DNA from 2 places in the Kaistia sp. UC242_56 genome. Region 1 is predicted to be linked to the other one. Evidence: riboswitches for the same ligand, from Rfam matches in the RefSeq annotation. Region 1 holds a riboswitch; the other holds the start of a gene.
The links. Region 1 has a riboswitch for thiamine pyrophosphate ahead of thiM (hydroxyethylthiazole kinase). Riboswitches for the same ligand answer to the same signal wherever they lie in the genome.

Region 1 (4,388 bases):
CCTGCCTCTCCTGCATGTCGACCTGTCCGTCCGGCGTGAACTACATGCACCTCGTCGATCATGCCCGCGCGCATATCGAGGAGACCTATGACCGGCCGATCGCCGATAAGGTGATCCGTTCGGCCATTGCCGGAATCCTGCCCTATCGCAACCGTTTCCGCCTGGCGCTGGTGGGAGCTGCCATGGCGCGTCCCTTTGCGGGACCGATGGGCAAGGTGCCGGGTTTCAAGCGGATCAGCGCCATGCTGAAGCTGGCGCCGCGCTTTCCGCATGGCCGCACCGCTTCGGAAGGACCTGGCACCTTCCCGACGGAGGTCGAGAAGCGCGGCCGCGTGGCGCTGCTGTCCGGCTGCGTCCAGCCTGTGCTCGATCCCGGCATCAACGAGGCGACGATCCGCCTGCTGAACCGGGTCGGCGTCGAGGTGGTGATCGCCAAGGGCGAGACCTGCTGCGGCTCGCTCGCCCATCACATGGGCAAGTCCGAACAGTCGCATGCGACGGCCAAGCGGACGATCGACGCCTGGATCGCCGAAATGGATGGCGAGGGGCTCGACGCCATCATCATCACCGCGTCCGGCTGCGGCACGACGATCAAGGATTACGGCTTCATGTTCCGCGAGGACGCCGCCTATGCCGAAAAGGCGGCGCGCGTGTCAGCCATCGCCAAGGACATCTCCGAATATCTGGAGAGCTTGAAGCTCGCGCCCGTCGCCGCGCCGAAGGCCTTAACCGTGGCCTATCACTCCGCCTGCTCGATGCAGCACGGCCAGCAGATCAAGACGACGCCGAAGACGCTGCTGGCGAAGGCAGGCTTTACCGTGCGCGACGTGCCCGAAGGCCATATCTGCTGCGGCTCGGCCGGTACCTACAACATGCTTCAGCCGGAATTGTCGCAGCAGCTCAAGGCGCGAAAGCTCGGCAACATCGCCAAGGTTTCGCCCGATGTCGTCGCCACCGGCAATATCGGCTGCATCACGCAGCTCTCCGGCGGCGTGCCGGTGGTCCATACGATCGAGTTGCTGGATTGGGCCTATGGCGGCCCGAAGCCGGCCGGTCTCAATGCCTGACGCATCGCGCCGAACGGTCGGCGCGATCGCCGGAAATCAAAGATCGCTGGCAGTGAGGGTGTAGGAGGCGTGCGCCTGCCTGGAATAGGCGCGTGCGGCGGCCTGTTCGATCCGCGCCCGGTTGGCGTCGAAGGTGCGCAGCGCATGGTCCTCGTCCAGCGCACCGTTCGGATCGATGCGCGCGAGGGCATCCGCTTCGAGATAGAACGAGACTTCCTTCGCGCTATCGTGGCCCCAGAACTGAATCCGGTGGCGCGTCTCATTGTAACTGCGGCTGCGATTGGGGAATTGGAGGTTCATCTTCCAAGCATACGCGTAATTCCGCGCGAGGGTTACCTCTATTGTGGTCCCAGTCGATATGGCCATGAATTCATAGAGCTGAAGGCCTTCTCCTTTACCGGCCCAAAGCAATTCAAGACCGGGCGTCGAGACGACCGCTCTCAAAGCGGTTGAGGACTTGGGAACGCTAAGGCCAGTTCTAGCCCTCCGGCGCATGGCCCGCGCGCGCCGACAGCAGGACGCGCTCCACCCGCCGATCCGGCACGAGCCAGATCATCGCGACGCCGACATAGCAGGCGATGGCGATCCACGGGCTGACAAAGGCCAGCGCGACCGCGACGGCATAGATCAGCACGGAAATCTTGCCCTTGCGATCCCGGCCGAATGCCTCGGCGATAGCCGAGTTTGCGCCTTCGAGCCGGATGAGCGACCGCGCGAGGATGTAATAGGCGATACCGCACATCATCAGCACGAAGCCGTAGACGGCGACCGGGACCGACTCGATGTGGTTTTCACCCATCCATGCCGTGGTGAACGGCGTCAGCGACAGCCAGAACAGCAGGTGCAGATTGGCCCAGAGCACCCCGCCGCGGACATGGCTGACGGCATGGAACATGTGGTGATGGTTGTTCCAGTAGATGCCGATCATGATGAAGCTCAACACATAGCTGAGAAACACGGGAACGAGGGGCAGAAGCGTGTGGATGTCCGCCTGGTGCGGCACCTTCAGTTCCAGCACCATGATGGTGATGATGATGGCGATGACGCCGTCGCTGAATGCTTCGATCCGGCTCTTGTTCATGCCCGCTGCTCCGTCGCCATGCCAACTCGCACGCTAGCCCTTTCCGCGGCGTCGCTCCATCCTTGCCGTGCGCGCGATAGGGTCGCTCCTGCCGTCTAGGCGCGGAGTGCCTGGAAGCCTGCGCGATGTGTCCGTGCGCGCGGCGACATGGGTCGCACGCCGCTTTGCCCACCAGGGATCGCCGGGGTGCCTCTTGCCTGTCCGCCTAGCCATGCTAGGGTCCGCTCGTCTCATCGGGGTGCCCTGATCCATCCGGATCCTGGCTGAGAGGTCTTCGGACTAACCCGCGAACCTGATCCGGATCATGCCGGCGGAGGGATTGAGCCAAGCGCCTGGATGCTCAAGCACCTGGATGTTCTTGCCGTCGTTCCGTCCTGCGTCACAGCAAAGGACGTCTACCCGTGTCTCCCAACCCTTCCTTCACGATCGAAGCCGCGACCGATGCGCTGCATGCCATGCGCGCTGCCCGTCCGCTTGTCCAGAACATCACCAACTACGTCGCCATGACGATCTCGGCCAATGTGCTGCTCGCCGTCGGCGCGTCGCCGGCCATGGTGCACGCGACCGAGGAGGTCGATGACTTCGTCGCCATCTCCAATGCTCTGGTGATCAATATCGGCACGCTGTCGCCGACCTGGATCGAGGGCATGCAGCGCGCGGCGAAGCGGGCCGTCGCCCTCGGCAAGCCCTGGCTGCTGGATCCGGTCGGCTGCGGCGCGACGAAGTTCCGCACCGATTTCGCCGTCGAGATGAGCCGGGCGGGCCCGTCGATCATTCGCGGCAATGCCAGCGAGATCATGAGCCTCGCCGGCGCGGCCGGGGCAGGGGGCAAGGGCGTCGATTCGACCGCTTCGTCCGATGCGGCGCTGGAAGCCGGCAAGGCGCTGGCGCTCGCCAGCGGCGCGGTCGTCGCCATCACCGGCGAGACGGACTATGTCACGGACGGCACGACGGTCGTGGCGATCACCGGCGGCAGCCCGCTGATGCCGCTCTCGACCGCGCTGGGCTGTGCGTTGTCGGCGACGGTTGCCGCCTTCGCCGCCGTGTGTCCGCCCTTCGAGGCGGCGGTGGCGGCCATCGCCGTCTATGGCGCGGCGGGCGCTGCCGCGGCGACCCGCGTGACCGGGCCGGGCCATCTGCCGGCGGAGCTTTGCGACGCGCTCTATGTGGTCGACGCCGACATGATCGCGCGCTATGCGACCATCCGGGTTGTTGATGAGGTGAATGTCTGATGAGCCGTCCTTTCGATCTTTCGCTCTATCTCGTTACCGACGACGATCTTGCCGGACCGCGCGGCGTGGTCGAGACGGTGCGCGCCGCGATCGAGGGCGGCGTCACGCTGGTGCAGCATCGCTGCAAGCACGGCACCACCCGCGATTTCGTCGCGACGGCGTCGGCGCTGATGGAAATCCTGCGCCCGCGTGGCATCCCGCTCATCATCAACGACCGCGTCGATGTCGCGCTGGCGGTGGATGCCGATGGCGTCCATGTCGGCCAGGACGACATGCGCGTGGCCAAGGTGCGCGAACTGATCGGCCCGGATCGCATTCTCGGGCTGTCCGCGGCATTGATGGAGGAACTGACGCCGGACGAACTCGGCCCGATCGACTATCTCGGCGTCGGCCCGGTCTTCGCGACGACGACCAAGCCGGACGCGGACGACGCGATCGGCTTCGACCATCTCGGGCGGATCAAGGCGGCGGCTGGCCTTCCGGTCGTGGCGATCGGTGGCCTGAAGCCCGAGCATGTCGAACCGACGCTGGCCGCGGGCGCCGATGGCCTTGCCGTCGTTTCCGCCATCATGGCGGCGGAAGACCCGGCCAAGGCGGCGCGGGACTTCGCCGACCGCATTGCACACTACCGGTCGCGATAGGTCGACTTTTTCCAAAACGGAACAAGTTCTGCCCTGATCATGCAGGTTCAGTTGAAGACGGCGGCGTGGCATAGTCCGCTCCAACGTGCCCACCGAGGAGTTGTCCATGTCCGCCACCAACGCTGAACGCCTGGTCGTCAAGGGAGCCCTGGGCCCCCGTTTCGACGAGATCCTGACGCCCGAGGCGCTCGCCTTCGTCGCCGAACTGCATGGCCGGTTCGACGCGAAGCGCCGCGCCCTGCTCGAATTCCGCAACGAGCGTCAGGTCTTCTTCGACAATGGCGGGCTGCCGGACTTCCTGCCCGAGACCAAGGCAATCCGCGAGGGCGACTGGAAGGTCGCGCCGATTCCGGCCGGCCTGCAGGAC
Region 2 (4,388 bases), 2.7 Mb from region 1:
ACGCGCAGGCCTATTCGGAGCGACCGGAACTGGGCATAGAGAGCTTCGAGAAAGCCATCGCGCTGAGCCCTGAAGATCCGATCCAGTTCAATGCCTTCGCCGGCATGGCCACCTGCCACTTCTTGCTCGGGCATTATGCCGAGGCGGCGCATTGGGCAGCGCAGGCACTGCATGGCCGCCCCGGCATGGTCTGGGCCTATCGCCTGCTCGCGACCTCGGCAGCCCTTGCCGGCCAGACGAGCCTGGCGCGGCATGCCGTGCGCCGGCTGCTGGCCGAGAACCCGGCGCTGACCCTGGCCGGCGTGCGCGCAGGCATCCAGAACCTCGCCGGCCCGGCGCTCGACCGATACATGGAAGGCCTGCAGATGGCGGGCCTTCCCGATTAGGCGCCGCGAGCCGATCAACCCAGCCCTCCGCTGCTGCGACTGAGGGCTGGGTCAAGGTTTCGTCTGAAACGATTAGCGCGGTGCGATCGCGTAGCTGTCGATCGGCGGGACCGTGTCCAGCAGCCCCCTCGCCTTCATGAACGCGGCGAAGCGGTCATAGCGGCCGATGTCGAGCGCGGCCGGACGCTTGGCGAAGCGCGGCAGGGTCGCCGCGAACGACTCGCGGTTCAGCTTGTCATCCAGTTCCTTGTGCGACTTGACGAACATCGCCAGCGCCTCGTCCGGATGATTGGTCAGGAAGATCGTCGCGTCCTCGACGGCGGCAAGGAAGCGGGCCATGCGCGGGTCGCCGCGCAGTTCGTTGCGCGTCACATAGATCAGTTCGTCATAGGCCGGCACGCCATGCTCTTCCGGGAAGAAGGCGACGCCCGGCTTGCCCTCGATGCCAAGCTGGATCAGCTCGACATTGCGATAGCCGTCGATGACCGCATCGACCTGGCCGGACATCAGCGAGGTCGAGAGGTTGAAGTTGACGTTGACCATCTCGACGTCCTTCTCGCTCAGGCCGACCGAGTTGAGGATCGCGCCGATATAGGCGTTCTGCAGGCTGGCGACGGAATAGCCGACCTTCTTGCCCTTGAGATCGGCAAGCGACCGGATCGGCCCGTCCTTGAGCACGATCAGCGCGTTGAGCGGCGTCTCGATGAGCGTGCCGATGCGGGTCAGCGGCAGGCCTTCCTTCACCTGAAGCATCAGGTCGGGCTGATAGGTGATGGCGATGTCGGCCTGCCCGGCAGCAACCAGCCGCGGCGGCGCCGAGGCGTCGGCCGGCGCGATCATCTCGACGTCGAGGCCATGCTTCTCGAAGAAGCCGGCTTCCTTGGCGATCACCAGTGGCGCGTGGTCGGGGTTATAGAACCAGTCGAGAAGCACGGTCAGCTTGTCGGCCGCCTGAGCCGGTCCGATCGTCAGGGCCGCTACCAGACCGAGCGCCGCGAGCCGGATGAAGGGTTTCATGCGTTTTCCTTTGCAGATGCAGAATGTTAGCGGAGGGTTCTGGCGCCCAGGGGGCGATATGGCGGGTGGCGATCTCGACCACGGCGCGGACCAGCACGGCCATGGCGGCGAGGATGACCAGCGCGGCGAAGACGACGTCGGTCTGTGCACGGCCGTTTGCCATCAGCATGGCGTAGCCGAGCCCGGAGGAGGCGCCGACCCACTCGCCGATCAGCGCGCCGACCGGCGCATAGACGGCGGCGACCCGCAGGCCGGAGGCCAGCGCCGGGAGAGCGTCGGGCACACGGAGATAGAGGATTTCCTGCCAGCGCCGGGCGCGATAGAGCCGGCTCAGGTCGATCAGCCCGGCCTCGGTACGGGCCAGACCGTCATGAAAGGCCGAGGCCACGGGGAAGAAGATGGCGATCGTCGCCATGACGATCTTCGAGCCGATGCCGAAGCCGAACCAGAGAACGAGCAGCGGCGCGATGGCGAAGACGGGAAACGCCTGGGTGACGATCAGCAGCGGCATCAGGATGCGGCGGATCGCCGGCACGAAGGTCATGACCAGCGCCAGCATGATGCCGGCCAGCGCGCCGGTGATCAGCCCGGATACGGTCTCGATGAGGGTGGTGACGGCATCGCGCCGCCAGAGATCGGGGCGCTCGACCAGAGCGCGCCAGACGCGAGAGGGCGGCGGCAGCATGAAGGGCGGCGGCGCGAAGACGAGGATCACCGCCTGCCAGATGGCGACCAGCGCCACGGCGACGATAAGGCCCCGCAGGACGCCGGCCATCCAGCCGCGCCGCTTGTCTCCCGCCTCAAACTCAGCCCTTGCCACCATGGCGAAGCCGCTCCTCCGGAATACGGACGAGGCCATGCCTATAGCGATGGGGACGAGCAGACGTCGTGAACCAGCTTCCCGTCCCTTCGCCGGCATGACCCGGATCAGGTTCGAAGGGTTCGGCCCTAGGCCATCTCAGCTCGCGTCCGCGAACACCCCTCGGAATGGCCGGAGCATGGCCGAGGACGCGGCGCGGTGCAAGACCCCTCGCTGACGAGCTGCTATGCGGTGCCGTTGAGCGGAGTCCGACCGAGATGGACGCGGAGGGAAGCGGGACGGCATTCGACACGGAAGTGCCGCGTCTTCACGGGTTCGCCGTCGAGGTTGATGTGCAGAGCCTCGTGCGAATCGAATTCGATCCAGGAACTGCGCGTCTTGACCTGCAGGCTTTCGACCGCCGCCGCGCCCTGCAGCAAGAGCTGCGTGAAGGCATCGAGGCGGGCGTCGCCCGCCAGTTCCGGCAGGATGGCGAGATCGAGCAGACCGTCGTCGAGGCGCGCCTCGGGGCACAGCACGATGCCGCCGCCGGCCTGGCGGCCATTGCCGATGGCGAGCGCCAGGAAGCTGCCTTCCCACTCGAAGCCCTCGGCGCGGAAGCGGCCCTGGCTGGCGGAGAGCTCGCGAAACCGCGTCACACCGGTCACGACATAGGCGAGCCCGCCGAGGCGCCGCTTCAGGTCGGGATCGGTCTCGACCGTGACGCGGGAGCCGAAGCCGCCCGAGACGAGATTGACGAAGACGCGACCGTTCAGGCTGCCGACGTCGATGCGCGAGGCTGGCGCCTGGACGACCAGCCGAAGCGCCGCGGTCAAATCATCGACGGGAATGTTGGTGGAATGCGCGAAATCGTTGGCGGTGCCGAGCGGCAGGATGCCGAACGTGCAGGAGTCCGGCGGCTCCGCGCCAAGCGCCGAGGCGAAGACCTCGTTGACCGTGCCGTCACCACCGCCAGCCACTATGCAATCGATCGCGCCGCGATGCGCATCGGCAACGGCGTCGCGGGCGAAACGTCCAGCGTCGCCCGCCTCCCAGGTGACGCGGACCTCAACGACATGGCCATCAGCGCGAACCGCGCCGACCGCCTCGCGGACGCGGGGATCCCGCGCCGCCTTGCCATGCAGGATGAGCCGGATCTTCATGGTCCATCCTGCTGGGTGGGAGACTACTTGTTGCCCCAGGCGGTCATGGCCTTGTCGAAGACCCGCTGGCCGGGCGTGCCCTTCTCGAAGGTCAGGATCGCGCGCTGGTCGTTGTTGTAGACGATTGGCAGGTCGATCCAGTTGCGCTCGCGCATGAGCGCGACGTTCTGGGCGAGCGGGCCGGCATCGTTGGAGAAGGCGATCCAGAAGAAGCCGTCGGCGACCTTCGCCGCGGCGCCATCGAGCGGCTGGCCGCGCGATTCCTCGGTCGGCTTCATCACCAGCGCCGGCACCGACTTGATGCCGCCACCCGCGAAATTGGCCGGCGTATCGACGACGATCTCGACGAGATGGCTGGCCGGAAGCGCCGGGTCGTTGTTCTTCCGGATGTTCAGCGTCACCTTCATGTTCTTTTCGGGAACATCGAGATTGGCCTGGATCTCCGGACCGTTCGGCGAGTTCGCGTTGAACTTCCACGTGACGTTGGCATTCACGATCTTGACGTTCTGGCTGCCGTCGGTCGGCTGTTCGTACAGAATGGCCTTCTGTGCGACGAGCGACTCATCGGCGCTGCCGGCGGCCGGCGCGCTGGGAGCTTCAGCCGGAGCAGGCTCGCTGGCCGCGGGCTCTGACGCCGCCGGTGCCGCGGCGACGGGACCCGTACCATCCGGCGTCATGACGCCGGCGAGCGGATCCGCCTCTTCGCCGTCCGTGGCAGGCTGCGCCTCGACGGTGCGCACCGCCTTGGGCGACGCCTCTTCCGGAGCGCCACCCAGGCGATCCGCGTTCTTGCTGCTGACGGGAGCCGATGCGGTTGGGATCGGATCCTCGCCCAGCGTCGGCTTGGCGCTGGTGTCGGCCGAGGAAATCAGGTCGCCGATGACGTCCTTGACCACGCCGCGCTGCGACCAGGCGAGCGCGGCAATGCCGCCCAGCATCAGGCCGATCAGCACCAGCAGGATAAGGGTCGGCCAGCGCGACGGCTTGGCGCGTTCGACATAGACGGGCGGACGCTCGGCATCC

Region 2: another riboswitch for thiamine pyrophosphate. It lies ahead of ACHMWQ_RS22875 (ABC transporter permease); the one in region 1 lies ahead of thiM (hydroxyethylthiazole kinase).

What each region holds. Positions count from the first base shown of each region.
Region 1 is NZ_JBIOAN010000002.1:1,532,625-1,537,012, forward strand. Features, by position in the region: gene glcF (glycolate oxidase subunit GlcF) at 1-1,067, shown strand, start outside; gene ACHMWQ_RS09855 (DUF1488 domain-containing protein) at 1,104-1,367, opposite strand; gene ACHMWQ_RS09860 (TMEM175 family protein) at 1,546-2,148, opposite strand; TPP riboswitch at 2,373-2,484, shown strand; gene thiM (hydroxyethylthiazole kinase) at 2,550-3,380, shown strand; gene thiE (thiamine phosphate synthase) at 3,380-4,021, shown strand; gene aceB (malate synthase A) at 4,128-4,388, shown strand, end outside.
Region 2 is NZ_JBIOAN010000002.1:4,280,419-4,284,806, forward strand. Features, by position in the region: gene ACHMWQ_RS22865 (adenylate/guanylate cyclase domain-containing protein) at 1-386, shown strand, start outside; gene ACHMWQ_RS22870 (ABC transporter substrate-binding protein) at 459-1,403, opposite strand; gene ACHMWQ_RS22875 (ABC transporter permease) at 1,297-2,226, opposite strand; TPP riboswitch at 2,291-2,396, opposite strand; gene yegS (lipid kinase YegS) at 2,448-3,365, opposite strand; gene ACHMWQ_RS22885 (hypothetical protein) at 3,389-4,388, opposite strand, start outside.